Pseudovibrio sp. Tun.PSC04-5.I4: one gene and its partner. The protein of the gene in region 2 interacts with the protein of the main gene of each other region in a pairwise test. Links are inferred from orthologs where the notes say so. Each region holds a gene or a part of one and is shown on either strand. Other genes may lie near its edges.

Region 1 (3,861 bases), 1.2 Mb from region 2 along the record:
CCTCTGGTGGCAGGTCGTACAGGTTTTTGTCCATTGGTTCGCCAGGATGGATTTTGTTCTTGATACCATCAAGGCCGGCCATCAGCTGTGCAGAGAACGCCAGGTACGGGTTCGCTGAAGGATCTGGGAAACGAATTTCTACGCGCTTGGCTTTTGGCGAGGTAGAGAATGGAATACGGCAAGATGCAGAACGGTTACGGGAAGAGTACGCCAGAAGAACTGGAGCCTCATAACCTGGAACCAGACGCTTGTAGGAGTTTGTGGACGCGTTGGTGAACGCGTTCAAAGATTTTGCGTGCTTAAGGATGCCACCGATGAAGTACAGAGCGCTCTCGGAGAGGTCTGCATACTGGTTGCCCGCAAAGTTTGGTTTGCCGTCTTCCCAAAGGGAGAAGTGACAGTGCATGCCGGTGCCGTTGTCGCCAAAGACTGGCTTAGGCATGAAGGTCGCGGACTTACCGTAGGCGTGTGCAACCTGATGAACTACATATTTGTAGATCTGCATATGATCGGCACACGTTGTCAGGGTCTGGAACTGCATACCAAGTTCATGCTGAGCTGCTGCCACTTCGTGGTGGTGCTTTTCAACTTTAACGCCCATTTCCGACATAACGGAGAGCATTTCAGAACGGATGTCCTGCGCACTATCGATTGGTGGAACCGGGAAGTAACCGCCTTTGGTGCGTGGACGGTGACCAAGGTTGCCGGACTCATATTCGCTGTCCATGTTGGACGGCAGTTCAGAAGAATCCAGTTTGAAACCGGTGTTGTATGGGTCAGCTGCAAAGCGAACGTCATCAAAGATGAAGAATTCCGCTTCTGGACCAACGAATACAGTATCGCCAGCGCCACATGCTTTCACATAGGCTTCTGCGCGTTTGGCAGTCATGCGTGGGTCACGGTTGTAACCTTCGCCGGAAACTGGGTCTAGAACGTCACAGAAGATTGACATAGTGGACTGAGCGAAGAACGGATCGATATGAGCTGTTTCTGTATCTGGCATCAGCATCATGTCGGAGTCGTTGATTGCTTTCCAGCCACCGATGGATGACCCATCAAATGCAACGCCTTCAGCGAACATGTCTTCGTGTACCTGGGAGATATCCATTGTGACGTGCTGCAGCTTGCCGCGTGGATCTGAAAAACGAAGATCTACGAACTTAACGTCTTTTTCTTGAATTTCTTTCAAGATATCAGCGGAGGTTGTCATAACTTCCAATTCCTCATGTGAAAATCGCCAGTGGCGTCGTGTTGTTATTTTGAAGCCCAAGCCTTGTGGAATTGTCCCCCCAATGGCGTGGCCCTCGTTTATCCCTAAGGAGATTTTAAATTATACGGCGTCTTCGCCGATCTCACCGGTCCGAATGCGAATGGCTTGTTCTATGCTGGAAACAAAAATCTTACCATCACCAATGCGACCAGTCTGTGCGGCATCGCGGATGGCTTCGACAGCTTTTTCGACAAGGTCATCGTTGAGTACGATTTCGACTTTCACTTTCGGCAGAAAATCTACTACGTATTCGGCGCCGCGGTAGAGCTCGGTATGGCCCTTTTGGCGACCAAACCCCTTTGCCTCAGTAACGGTGATCCCCTGAAGACCAACTTCCTGAAGTGCTTCTTTCACTTCATCCAGTTTGAACGGCTTAATGATTGCCTCAATTTTCTTCATGGTCGTCACACTCCCAGTTCGTCTTGTATTGCTTCGTCCGCTGGCCTTGCATGCGCGTGCAAGTGACTAGCAGGTGTGCAAAAAGTTCGTACTTCAAAACTTACGGAAATATGAATGCAGAAACCGTGCCAGTTTTGAAATTTTCTTAAAAAGCCACTAATTCGGGCAGTTTGCCCCTTAATTAGTAAGGGAGCATTGGTCCTGAAATATATCTGCTGCTTAATCGATACTCATGATGGTTAAAAAATAGGCAAACTACTATTTGTTCATCTCGCTAGAATCTAGGAGGTAGTCGCGCGGGGCTGCTGACGCTATTGTGTTTGTAACAAGAGCTAAGGAGTGGGTAATGAGGTTGGTTTGTCTCGACCATGTGGTTCTTACTGTTCACGATGTTGACCGTGCTAGTCGTTTTTATCAGGACGTGCTTGGTATGGATGAAGTCATTTTCGGTGGTGGCCGGCGTGGTCTTCATTTCGGGCAGCAGAAAATTAATCTGCAACCTGTTGATGTGGAGCATGAGCCTTTGGCGCAGCTGCAGGTGCCTGGAACGGCTGATCTTTGTTTCATTGTTGAGAACCTAGATGCGGCCATTGCCCGGTTGGGTGCAGCGGCTGTTGCGATTGTGGAGGGGCCTGTTTATCGAACAGGTGCGAGCTCGCCATTGCTTTCCGTCTATATCAGAGATCCGGATGGCAATTTGATTGAGTTATCCCAGCCTCAGGATGTGGTTATTGCAAGTGATGACCGTGCTGAAGTGCGCTTGAAAGAGAAACCTGCACCTAAATCGAATCGCTAAAGCGGGTAGGGTGCATTTGTATTCAGCCGAACGAGTGGGGTTGGCTTGCTATGGCTGCATGAGGGCTGCTTTTGCAGCCTTCAAGTTTTGTTTTATGCGGGTGATGAAGCTAGGGGAGCCTCTTGTTCTTGAGAGCTCTGCGCTGCTGTTGTGCATGTAATTCTGAATGCAATGTCCTAGTTGCATTTTTACCTCAGAATACCTCGCGGTAAAGTTCTGCTCCCATACGTTTGGTATCTTTTCAGTTTGTACATGACTGATCATGGGGACCAATAAAAAGGCCGGTAAAAACCGGCTTAAGTTATTGTTTGTGATGGGGCGGGTCTTTGAGGAATTAGCTGCGGTTCATCGGGGCCGCCATTTCCATTTTTTTGTCTTCTTCCATCTTGGTCATGAGCCCTGAAATGACTTGCCGGGCTTCATCAGGTTGGCACAATGGGTCTGAGATGAAGTTGCTGTTGATGAGCTCTTCCGCTGTGCCACGGACACTTATGTCCAATAGGGTTGAGAGGTTCACAAACTCAACGTAGGCTGTTTCTCCGCCCTTACCGAAGTTGCCCAGTGCGCCTGCAATAGCTGGATCATCTGTTTGATTGAGAGCTTGATATTCAAGTGCTTCACCGCGGCGCTCTATGCCTTCCAGCTTCGAGTGCATCGCATAGGAGAGGGCTGCTGCATCTCCGGGGTTTTGTGCTGCAAAGAGGTTCTCAGCGTGCTCACCTGACCGACGGGTCATCTGGCCAACGGCGGGGGTGTCTTGCGCCTCGCTGGCTCGTTGTTTTTGAGGAAGAGACAGCAGAGCTTCGGGGGCAGAGTATGCTGGCGTTCCAACGGTAACTGGATCCTGCTCAATGATAGCTGCGCACCCAAAGTCAAAGATCTTGATGCTCTGGTTTTCCGTGTCATACAGCAGGTTGCCGCCTTTGATGTCGCTGTGGCTGATACCTGCCTGTGCCAGATGCTGCACGCCACTTAGAACATCTCGCATGATGAACTGAACGGTTCCCCAATATTGGGAATGGCTTAACTTGTTATTTGTGTAGAGCTTTTCTGCGGTGTTGAAGAGCTTACCCGCTTCGCAGCCTTCCACATGTTCGAGCGCAAGACCACGAACGCCCTGAACCTCTTTGATGCCCATACCTTTGACGACGTTGTCATGTGGCCCGATTTCAGCAAGCTTTTCGTAGATCTGGGCTTCTTGTTCCAGAGCTTTCCAACCGTTTTCAGAGTTTGCGATTTTAAAGGCGAAGGACTTGTTGTCTTCTTTGACAAGGTAGACTTCGCCATAGGTACCGGCACCAAGGCGTTTGGCGGTTTGTTCCAGAGCGGTCGTATCAGCATTGTAAGGCGCATCAGGATTTGCTGTGCTCTCCATAGAGCTGGTGTCATTTAACCC
Region 2 (11,063 bases):
TCTCGAGAGCAACTTCGATGCCGCGAATGATAGCTTCACCAGCTGCCATACCAAGAGAACCACCCATAAAGGCAAAGTCCTGCACAGCAGTCGTCATGTCGTAGCCGTTGACCTTACCAGTCGCAACCAAAACGGAGTCATCAAGCTCGGTCTTGGCTTTTGCGTCTTTCAGACGGTCAACATACTTGCGTTGGTCGCGGAACTTCAGCGGGTCGATAGCGACTTCTGGAGTCTCGATCTTCGTGAATTCACCATTATCGAAGAAGTACTCTAAGCGCTTCTTGCTGGTGATCCGCATGTGAAAGTTGGAATTCGGCACAACCCACTGGTTTGCCTCCAAGTCGCGGTGAAACACCATCTCGCCGGTTTCAGGGCACTTGATCCAAAGGTTTTCCGGCGTTTCGCGCTTTTCAAGAAAGCTGCGGATTTTCGGCCGAACAACGTTATTAATCCAGTTCACGGGCAGCCGCCTGTCTCTAATTTCGTTTTCAATTTTTAATGACCATTAAAAGGGCCATACGTAAAGCAATGCTTATTTCCGAGCTTTTTCTACACCCACACGTAGTGAGTTCACAAGGTCGGTAACAGCAGCTTGTGTCTGATTTGTGGCCTTACCGTTTTCGTCAAGGCTCTTCCGAATAGCCTCAACAAGGATAGAGCCAACCACAACACCGTCAGCGTATTTGCCAATTTTTTCAGCCTGTTCTGCGGTTTTGATGCCAAAACCAACAGCAACAGGAAGATCGGTGTGGGATTTGATAAGCCCGACTGCCTTCGCAACATCTGCCGTATCAGCAGCTGCTGCGCCGGTCACACCAGTAACGGAAACGTAGTAAACGAAACCAGAAGTATTGGCGAGAACAGTCGGCAAACGTTTGTCATCAGTTGTTGGTGTGGTTAGGCGGATAAAGTTTATACCGCCTTCAATTGCCGGAATGCAGAGTTCGTCATCTGCTTCAGCAGGCACATCAACAACAATCAGACCATCAACACCAGCTTCGCGAGCTTCTTTCACAAAAGCTGCACTACCACGTACGAAAATAGGGTTGTAGTACCCCATCAGAACGATTGGTGTTTCGTTGTCTTTCTGTCGGAAATCACGCACCATTTGGAGCGTTTTATTCATGGTGTGGCCATTGCCCAGAGACCGCTGCGTCGCGAGCTGGATTGGCACACCTTCAGCCATAGGGTCGGAAAACGGCATTCCAAGCTCAATAACGTCACTTCCAGCTTCTGGAAGTGCATCCAAAATAGCCTGTGAGGTGGCGAGGTCCGGGTCTCCTGCTGTAATAAAGGTTACGAGTGCAGGACGTCCTTCAGCCTTGAGCTTAGCGAACCGTCGATCAATACGAGTTTCAATCATTAATCCGACCATCTGATGTATTGGGGGAAGCCCCACCTATCAATCAGCAAGGATGTAGGGGTGCAACTAGCCCTCTGTCAATAAACACAGCGCAAATAGAGCGCATTTCCGGTCAATTTTCTGCGAAATAAGCACGGCCACAGAAAATATCCAGCGATATAGGCCTCTTAGGCCGCGAATTAACCAATACGTCAAGTAATCTATTGCGTTTTCGGATCTTTCTTTAGTTGCATTGGAAACCAAAGGTTGAACCCGAAAACAGAAAAAGCCGCAGATGATCCACGGCTCTCTCAATATTGATATTGAACCTTACGCGCCCCGGCGGCTTTCAAGGAAGCCAATGATGCGACGAACATCATGCAGAACGGGCTCAGCAATCGCAGCAGCACGTTCAGAACCGTCCCTGAGAACAGCATCGATTGTGCTTGGATCATCCATCAGGCGGCGCATTTCACTGTTCATTGGTGCCAGCTTTTCAACGGCAAGCTCAGAAAGGGCCGGCTTGAATGCTGAGAACTGTTGTCCGCCAAACTCTACCAAAACATCAGCTTTTGTGCGGCCTGCCAGTGCAGCGTAGATGCCAACAAGGTTGTCAGCTTCAGCGCGGTCTTTCAAACCATCAACTTCACTTGGCAAGGCTTCCGGATCAGTCTTTGCCTTTTTGATCTTCTTCGCAATCGTATCCTGATCATCTGTCAGGTTGATGCGGGAAAGATCAGAAGGGTCAGACTTGGACATCTTCTTGTTACCATCACGCAAGCTCATGATGCGGGTTGCTGGACCAGCGATCATTGGCTCTGTGATTGGGAAGAAGATTTCTTCCGGTGCATCATGAGTTGGCTCAGGATTAGGAACTCCAAGGCCAAGCTCTTTAATGCGCTCAGCAAAGTCGTTGTTGAACTTCTGCGCAATGTCGCGTGTCAGCTCAAGATGCTGTTTCTGATCATCACCAACCGGTACATGAGTTGCACGATAAGCCAGAATATCCGCAGCCATCAAGTTAGGGTAAGCAAACAGACCAACAGAAGCGTTTTCCGCGTGTTTCCCTGCTTTGTCCTTGAACTGAGTCATGCGCTTCAGCCAGCCCATGCGAGCGACACAGTTGAAAATCCATGCCAGTTCAGCATGCTCTTTCACCTGGCTTTGGTTGAAGATGATCGACTTCTTCGGATCAACACCGGCCGCAAGGTAAGCAGCCGTTACTTCGCGGGTCTGCTGTGTCAGCTCAGTAGGGTCCTGCCAAAGCGTGATTGCATGCATATCAACGATGGAGAAGATAGTCGGCATCTGGTCCTGAAGCGGAACGAAGCGGATAATAGCACCAAGGTAATTACCAAGATGAAGGTTTCCGGTGGGTTGAACACCGGAGAATACGCGAGGCTGAAACGCCGTCATTTTCGCAAATCCCTAAGCTACGGCCGGTGGAAGGGCCTGTGGGCTGGTAATTTAACCAGAACGGCATGTTTATGGCGAGCCATCACGTGCGGTGCAAGTGGTTTCCTGAATGGGGTGGTTGTTATCGCCGCAATTTCCGCATTTGTGCGCGAAAATCCACGGTGCCAGTCAATTGCACCAGAACTCCAAAGGAAATCAGGCCGATAAGAACCAGCAGGATAAGCTCACTTGCTCTCACTACAAACAAGTTAGATTCCGAAAGTGGTTCCAAAACGATAGTTCCAGCGTAAACAACAACACCCATCAACGCACTTGCAAAGCCCAATAACGGAATCCGCTTCATCAATGCAGCATCAACCACAAAGTGACCGCGCCGCCACAATACAAATGCAAGAAGCGATGTATTGACCCAACCGGCAGCTGTAGTGCCGATCGCAATGCCGACATGTTTAAAGCTAGGGAATAACAGAATGGACAGCGTGACGTTCACCACCATAGAGACACCTGCAAAATACATAGGTGTTTTGGTATCTTCCCGCGCAAAAAAGCCCGGAGATAGAACTTTGTTTAGAACGAATGCTGGCAAACCGAAGGCAAACGCCATCAATGCGAGAGCAGTTTGCTCAACGGCTGCATTTGAAAACTGACCACGTTGGAAAAGCACAGAAATAACAGTGTCTGGAATGATCACCAAGGCAACAGCGGCCGGCAGGGTTAGGGCCAACGCAAACTCCATCGCCCGGTTTTGACTATGATAAACGAGGTCTTCCTGACCGGAGCGAAGTTGACGCGTCAAGCTCGGCAGTAGAACCACACCAATGGCAATACCAACGACACCGAGCGGAAGCTGATAAATCCGATCTGCGTAATAAAGGTATGAATTTGCGCCACTTTCCAGCGATGCGATGATCGTCCCAACCGTAATGTTGATCTGGGTAATACCGCCAGCAATAACGCCGGGAACACCCAAAATCAGCAAGCGCTTAACGTTTGGCGTCCACCGTGGCCGCACGATTGGAATGCGAAAGCCAAGGCGCTTCATTCCAATAGCAACAACACCAAGTTGGAGAACACCGGCAATCGCAACCCCGGTAACAAGCAATACGCCTGTGGTTTGATCGGGCTTCATTCCATAGAACCCAATAGCCGCAAGGACTGCCATCATGACGAGGTTGAGCATGACGGGCGCCATAGCTGCGGCTAAAAATCGCTGAAATGTATTAAGGATTCCGCTGATGAAAGCGAGAAGTGACATAAACAACAAATACGGGAAGGCAATTCGCGACATTAATACGGTGAGATCAAACTTTGCGGGATCAGAATAATAACCCGGCGCGAGTAAGTGAACCAAAAGCGGCATAAAAACTTCTGCCAGCGCGAGGATAACTACCAGCGTCCAGAACAAACCAGCGGCAATCTCGCCAGCAAACTCACGGGAGCCCTTTTCACCATCCTCCTCAACAGACCGCGCAAACAGCGGCACGAAGGCTGAGTTGAAAGCGCCCTCGGCAAAAAGTCGCCGAAACAAGTTTGGCAAACGGAAAGCAACCACGAAAGCATCTGCAACAGGGCCGGTGCCAACGAAGGCAGCCAACATCACATCTCGCCCAAACCCACATAAACGGCTTAGCATTGTTGCGCCACCAACTGTGGCGAAGCTTTTGAAAAGGCTCATAAAGAATCATTTACCTGCAGTTTTTTGAGATTTGCGACGAGAGCTGGTAGGTGCTTTTTGTGGCTTTTTGCCGTCAAAGGCATTTCTCAATCTATCGCGAATGGAATCCTGACGTCCCACATTGTGAACCTTCTGACCAGTCAAATCAGTCACGTAGAAAACATCGACTGCTTTCTCGCCAAATGTTCCAACGTGAGCGCTTGCGATATTCAGGTTCAACGCGGAAATCTCTGTCGTCAGATCACTCAGCAAACCAGCGCGGTCAAGGCCTGTTACTTCAAGTACCGTATAGCTCTCTGACCATGAATTACTAACAAGAACAGTGGTTTGTAGAGAGAACACCTTGTTTCGTGCATTGGCTTTCTGTGCCGCTGTCTTCATCTCAGGAATGGGAGAGGTTCCGCGCAGAGCTTCTTTGATCAAGCAACTAATCCGCTCACCACGTCTGTGCTCGTCTTCGTCTTCCGGCAATTCTCGGCTGATGTAGATAGTATCCAAAGCCAAGCCATCTTTGGTTGTATCAATATGTGCATCAACGATATTAGCGCCAGCTGCAAAACAAGCGCGAGCAATGGTGGAAAGAAGGCGCGGGTGATCCGGCGCAAGAACTGTAATTTCTGTAACACCTTCAAAGGCATGCGGTTCAACGGAAGTCGCAAGGTGCTCCTCCTCCGCATCAATTGTGCGAATAAGGTTTGCGTGGGTTATTTTGCTCTTCAAGTCGACGCGTAACCAGTAAGCCGGATAATGCCTGTTGAGGTAACTATCCAGTTCCTCATCCGTCCAGCCACTCAGGTTTTCAGCCAACTCTTGCTTAGCAAATTCAACATGTTGCTGCTTGCTCATGCGTCCGTGGCCACCACTCAAAATGGTTTCGCTTTCGTAGTATAACGTGCGCAGCAACTGACCTTTCCAACCGTTGAAAACGCCAGGACCAACAGCGCGGATGTCAGCAACCGTCAAAATGAGAAGAAGTTGCAGGCGTTCGAGACTTTGAACCTTACGGCAAAAATCCTTGATGGTTTTCGGGTCGCTCAAATCACGCGATTGCGCAACTGTGCTCATTTCGAGATGTTGTTCTATGAGCCACGCAACCGTGTCAGTCTCAGATCGAGAGAGACCAAGGCGCGGGCACATCCGCCGTGCAATCTTTGCGCCGGCGATGGAATGATCTTCTGGCCTGCCCTTTGCAACATCATGCAAAAGCATTGCAACATAAAGAACTTTCCGACTGTTGACTGCTTTGATGAGGTCAGTCGCCAGCGGATGATTGTCGCCGCCAAGTCCGCGTTCAATCTCTGAGAGAACTCCGACAGAGCGGATCAAATGTTCATCAACTGTGTAGTGGTGATACATGTTGAATTGCATCATCGCGACCACCTTCCGAAACTCAGGAAGGAACTGACCGAGGATAGACGATTCGTTCATTGCTCTAAGCACAGTTTCAGGATCGCTGCGGCTCGTCAAAGTTTTCAGGAACAAACGGTTGGCCTGTTCGTTCTTCCTAAAATCTGCGTTGATCAATTTGCGGGATCGACGAATCAGTTTCAGTAATTCCGGATGTAAATCCAAATTGGTTTTGTCGATCAGATAGAAAATCCGAATGAGATTGACTGGATCCTTGATAAAGACATCAGGATTTGCCGAAATAATTCGCCCATTCTCAACAAGGAAGTCCTTGGTTCCTTTGATAGATCGACGCTTGTGCCTGCTGCCGGGAACAAAGCTACCTATGAACCGCGAAATACTCGGAGCGGATTTCACATGTTGTTCTTCCAGTGCAGCTGCAAAAATACGCGTGAGATCTCCTACGTCTTTTGCAACAAGGAAGTAGTGTTTCATAAACCGCTCAACGGCGCGCATACCGGGATGATCCATATACCCAAGACGATCAGCGATTTCCTTTTGAAAATCAAAACTTAAGCGCTCTTCGGGGCGATTGGTCACAAAATGCAAGTGACAACGAACGGCCCACAGGAAGTCCTGACTCTTTCGGAACCGATTCAATACACGGCGAGAGAAAACACCCTTTGCAACAAGGCCTAACCCGTTGGGAACACGATAGAAATATTTGGCGATCCAGAACAGTGTGTTTAGATCTCGCATCCCGCCTTTGCCGTCTTTGATATTTGGCTCAACCAGATAACGGGAAGCCCCGTGACGTTCATGGCGCTCGTCGCGCTCAACAAGTTTAGCTGCAATAAATTCAGCACCGGTTCCGGAAACGATTTCTTTTTCATAACGGGACATAAGTTCTTGAAATAATTCAAGATTTCCCCACACATAACGGGCTTCGAGTATCGCCGTTCGAACGGTCATATCCTCTTTGCACTGCTTGATAGTCTCATCAAGATTGCGGGTAGAATGCCCAACCTTAAGCCCCATATCCCACAGCATATAGAGGATAAACTCAACGACCTGATCGCCCCAGGCTGTTTGTTTGTACGGCCAGAGAAACAGCAGATCCACGTCAGAATGCGGGGCAAGAGTTCCGCGCCCATACCCACCAACGGCAATCACACTGATGCGTTCAGATTTACTAGGATTTTCAATGGGATAGACGTGAGTAACCGCAAACTCGTAGATGACCTGAATAAGGTGATCCTGCACGCAGGAAAGGCGCTCTGCACAACGCCGCCCGAGAGAATCCTCCTTCAGATGTTCCTCAATCTTTATGCTGGCTGCTTTTTGAGTTGCCTTCAGCTTTGCAAGGACGTCACAGCGTAGCTTGAAATTGCTGCCATCACCATCATAAGCCTCAACCAACGCGTTGAGTTCGTTGAGAAGTGAGCTCGGGTCAATCAGTTGATCCACTTTGAGTTCTTCAGGCGTCATAACAGCAGTCCAGTTCAAAAAAGTCAGCAATTCGACTTTATAGAGCTTTGCCCAGTTAGACTAGATATTGTCGCGCGAGCTAACGACTCTTAATTGATGGATGAGATGCTCCAGAGACTCATCTGATAGCTTATTAATTTTAGTTGCCAGCATATTAGTGAGTTCGGTGGCGCGCGGTGTTAATCCACCCGTATCAATGGTGATCTTGGGGTTTGAGAGTTCTGCAAGCCGTTGTAATTCTTCGGCTTCATCCCAGATAACGTTGAAATAGGTTATAATGCGCTGAACCATATACCAAGTCGGTGTGCCGCGTTTTCCATGTTCAAGCGCACTCAAATATGCCGAGGAAACAGAAAGAGCTTCGGCCATTTCTTTCAGAGTGATTTGCTGCTTTACCCGCAGTTCTCTAACTTTGGCTCCAAAAGGCGTCATCGTGTTGAGCGTCCTGCCTTATTTCTTGCGCTTGCGGATGCGTACATAAATTGCACCACCGCCACCATGGGAAACATGGGCTTGGTCGAATCCTACCACACAGCTGCGCATATCAGGAAGGGAGAGCCATTGCGGCACCATCCGGCGCAACACGCCGCGGTCATCTCCATAAGGGGAACAGGCACTGTCTAACCCCTTGCCTGTAATCACAAGCACGAGGGAATAACCTATGGCTTGAGATTGATAAATGAACGAGGTCAGCCTTTGGTGGGCTTGATATTGCGTCAAACCATGAAGATCGACCCGCGCGTCAATATAGCCCTTACCGCCACGAGAAACCTTTTTACGTTCCTTCTTGTTCAGCGGCGTAAGCGGAGGAATAGCGGGGATAACGGGTTTCGGTGGCGAGTAATCAGGCGCAGTCTTCCCATTGAGAGCACGAGATTTTTTGCTCTGAGAGGCGCGTGGTTTCGGCGGGGATAACAGCTGCGGTTTGAGCTGAGGTTGAGGGTGCACAGTCCCGTGAGGGTGCGCAAATTCCAGCTCAGGCTCGGATAGCTGCGTCGTATCCTCCAGCAAATCGGCAAGACGATCCCTGTGCATCGGCGTCAAAGTGGCTTTGACGCGATCCCACAATTTCTTGTCAGCATCACTAAGTTGCTTTGTTTTGGGCCGCTTTATGCGATCACCATTCGTCATTTATTCGATCCGTCCACGATCAATTGTTATTTTGGAACAAGGAGATAGAACTCCGCGTCGTGACGGATATTCCCGGCAATTGCACCTGCCTTTGCACCACTTCCAACAAAAATATCGCCTCGTGCTGCGCCTTTAATTGCGGATCCAGTATCCTGAGCAACCATCAGCTTCGCGAAGCGATTTCCTGTTGTGTCGTACTCCCTTAAATCACTGGAGACAAAAATTAAACTGCCATAAGTGTGCAGATCATCATCAATTGCCAGTGATCTCAGGTCTGTCAGCGGCGTTCCGGCGCCTCCAATGGCTGAAACCTCAGCATTTTCAGAGGATTGTACCTCAAAAAAGATGTAGGATTTATTGTGCCGAAACAATTCATTTTGCTGGGTCGGATTAGCGGATAACCATGCACGGATGGCATCCATCGACATGTTTTCCTTGGCGATTTCGCCGCGCTCAATGAGGATACGGCCAATTGGCGTATAATCGTGGCCTGATTTTCCAGCATAAGCTAGGCGTCGTGTCTCGCCATTTGGCAACCGAACTCTAGCTGAACCTTGAATGGCCGTAAAAAAAGCGTCAACCGGATCTTTTACCCAAAGGACCTCAAGGTCATTGCCGTTGAGAGCACCATCAATAACATCTCCGCGTGTGGGCATAACTTTAAAATTGGGAGGATAGCCATGCAGGGGGATAGAATAGTCCGCGGTACGCACAAGGGAACCTTCCAGCTCCGGCATATAATAACCGGTCACAAAACCCTTTTTGATGACCCGGTGAAACGTAAAGTTCTGTTCTAAAAAGTCTTTTGCATCACTTGCGTTGGTTTTGCGTGCTTTTGTGCAAATCTTGCGTAGATCTGCGTCGCTAATGCCAAAAGTGTTGGTTTTTTGCGGTTTACCTTCGCCAGCTTTGCAATGATCCAGAAACGCGGAAAGGGCCGCAGAATGATCATCTGCAGCCCATCCATCAATTTCGTCTGGAACAAGTGGCTCGGAAAGCATTGTGCTTCGCATATTGGCTTGGCCTCTGCTCAAAGGCTTTCCAGCAACAGCAGCAGAACTTATCCCCGCCGCGACGCTAAGTGCCATAATCATGCTCTTAGTGCCGCGAAAGAAAGAAGGCGTCATGCAGATTCCGTTGCAACCAGTCTCCAGTTTGGATCGTTCTCACCAGTTACACGAGCGAAGGTCCAAACGTCAGTCAGTTCACTCACTGCGGTTGGGTCGCCGTCAATAATCCGATTTTCGGAATCGCGTGTTGCGGTGATCAGTTGGCCCTTAATGCGAATGGTAACTTCAGCCAGTTTGTCCTTCGCATTAAAATTGGCTTCCACAATCCCCGCCTTGTCGATACCGACAAAGGTGGATTCAACACGCTCATTGCGACTTTCACGATCATCAATGGCGGCTGAGAAGCCGGCGAACACCTCAGGAGAGAGAAGGTCTTTCAAAGATCGACGATCACCCTGCGCGAACGACATGAGAATAATCTCATAGGCGCTGCGCGCACCCTGCACAAACTCTGCTGGATTGAAGGACGGTTCCGCCTTCCAGATTTCACGCAGGCCATGGTTCAAATCTGAACCTTTTTTGGCCATCTTGTCGATCTCAGCTTCAACCTGTTCCCGAGCTTCGCGTTCCGCGCGCTCTGGGTCATGATCCACGTTCTCGCTTCCTGGAAGCGGAATAACGTTGTCATCATTCTCAGGTGCCTGAGATTGTTTGGAATCCTGATTTTGCGAAGCAGAGTACGGATCATGGGGTTGATTCTCGTTACCGGTACGATTGCCCAATACGGATCTCAACCGCAGAAAAATAACAACTGCCGCAATAAGGAAGATTATGTTGTAGACGTCGAATATTTCGTTCATTCCGAGTACCGACCGGTCCTTTACTCGTGGCGACTAAGCGCCGATGATCAAATGCATTAGATATCTAGATAAGCTGCTCTAGCGCATTTTTACAGGCTCTGTCACTAATTTAAGGTTTCTATGAGCAACTTCCAGCTATTTCTTGGCCACCCCAATGCCTTTTTAAGGTCTTACCACGCTAGTATAAGGTTAAATTAGTTATTGCAATTTTTGCAAGACACCCAAATATGAGTATGGTCATCTTGAAAAAGGTGATTAATAAATTAAACGCCTAGAACCAACGCGGACGCTATGCCACTCGGATTCATCCTTCTTATCTGCTTCATTCTCGTTCCAACCATAGAGATCTATCTCTTTATTGAAGTTGGGAGCGTGATAGGGGCAATTCCAACAATCCTGCTCACTGTAGCTTCTGCTGCAGCAGGATCATACATGCTTCGTCAGCAAGGTGTATCTTTGCTCATGCGTATGCGCGGCGAAATGGATGCTGGTCGTGTACCAAGCCATGAGTTGATGCATGGCGCGATGATCGTGTTTGCAGGCGTGATGCTACTCATTCCGGGCTTCTTTACGGATGCAATTGGCCTCCTGCTCTTCATCCCACCAGTGCGCGAGGCGATTGGCAACTATCTCTCCCGCCGCGTTAAGGTGCAGAACCTCAACGTGAATCCGGGCTATCGCCGCAAGGATGGTACTGTGGATTTGAATGAAGATGAGTGGAAATCTTCCCGTCATGGAGAAGATGAAGCAGCAAATCATCCGCACTCAGATGACCCGAACCGTATAAGCCCATG

The links.
Region 1: the proteins of BLS62_RS19140 (region 2) and BLS62_RS13275 interact in binary tests that used the Escherichia coli proteins (3 or more experiments, as listed by UniProt). The link is inferred for Pseudovibrio sp. Tun.PSC04-5.I4 from one-to-one orthologs.

Annotation. Positions count from the first base shown.
Region 1 is NZ_FNLB01000006.1:1,764,707-1,768,567, reverse strand. What follows is about bases 1-2,949. They hold BLS62_RS13275 (P-II family nitrogen regulator), read right to left. Parts: upstream 1,670-2,949; coding sequence 1,331-1,669; downstream 1-1,330. Other genes in these bases: BLS62_RS13265 (protein kinase domain-containing protein), read right to left, coding at 2,800-2,949; BLS62_RS13270 (VOC family protein), read left to right, coding at 2,016-2,465; glnA (type I glutamate--ammonia ligase), read right to left, coding at 1-1,210. Also shown: more of BLS62_RS13265, read right to left, coding at 2,950-3,861. UniProt on the Escherichia coli protein: P-II indirectly controls the transcription of the glutamine synthetase gene (glnA). P-II prevents NR-II-catalyzed conversion of NR-I to NR-I-phosphate, the transcriptional activator of GlnA. When P-II is uridylylated to P-II-UMP, these events are reversed.
Region 2 is NZ_FNLB01000006.1:2,983,079-2,994,141, reverse strand. The notes cover bases 4,240-7,658. They hold BLS62_RS19140 ([protein-PII] uridylyltransferase), read right to left. Parts: upstream 7,269-7,658; coding sequence 4,440-7,268; downstream 4,240-4,439. Other genes in these bases: BLS62_RS19135 (helix-turn-helix domain-containing protein), read right to left, coding at 7,329-7,658; murJ (murein biosynthesis integral membrane protein MurJ), read right to left, coding at 4,240-4,433. In the rest of the region: accD (acetyl-CoA carboxylase, carboxyltransferase subunit beta), read right to left, coding at 1-460; trpA (tryptophan synthase subunit alpha), read right to left, coding at 533-1,363; trpS (tryptophan--tRNA ligase), read right to left, coding at 1,673-2,758; more of murJ, read right to left, coding at 2,880-4,239; more of BLS62_RS19135, read right to left, coding at 7,659-7,700; BLS62_RS19130 (Smr/MutS family protein), read right to left, coding at 7,719-8,399; BLS62_RS19125 (murein transglycosylase A), read right to left, coding at 8,426-9,526; BLS62_RS19120 (Tim44/TimA family putative adaptor protein), read right to left, coding at 9,523-10,269; BLS62_RS19115 (FxsA family protein), read left to right, coding at 10,561-11,063.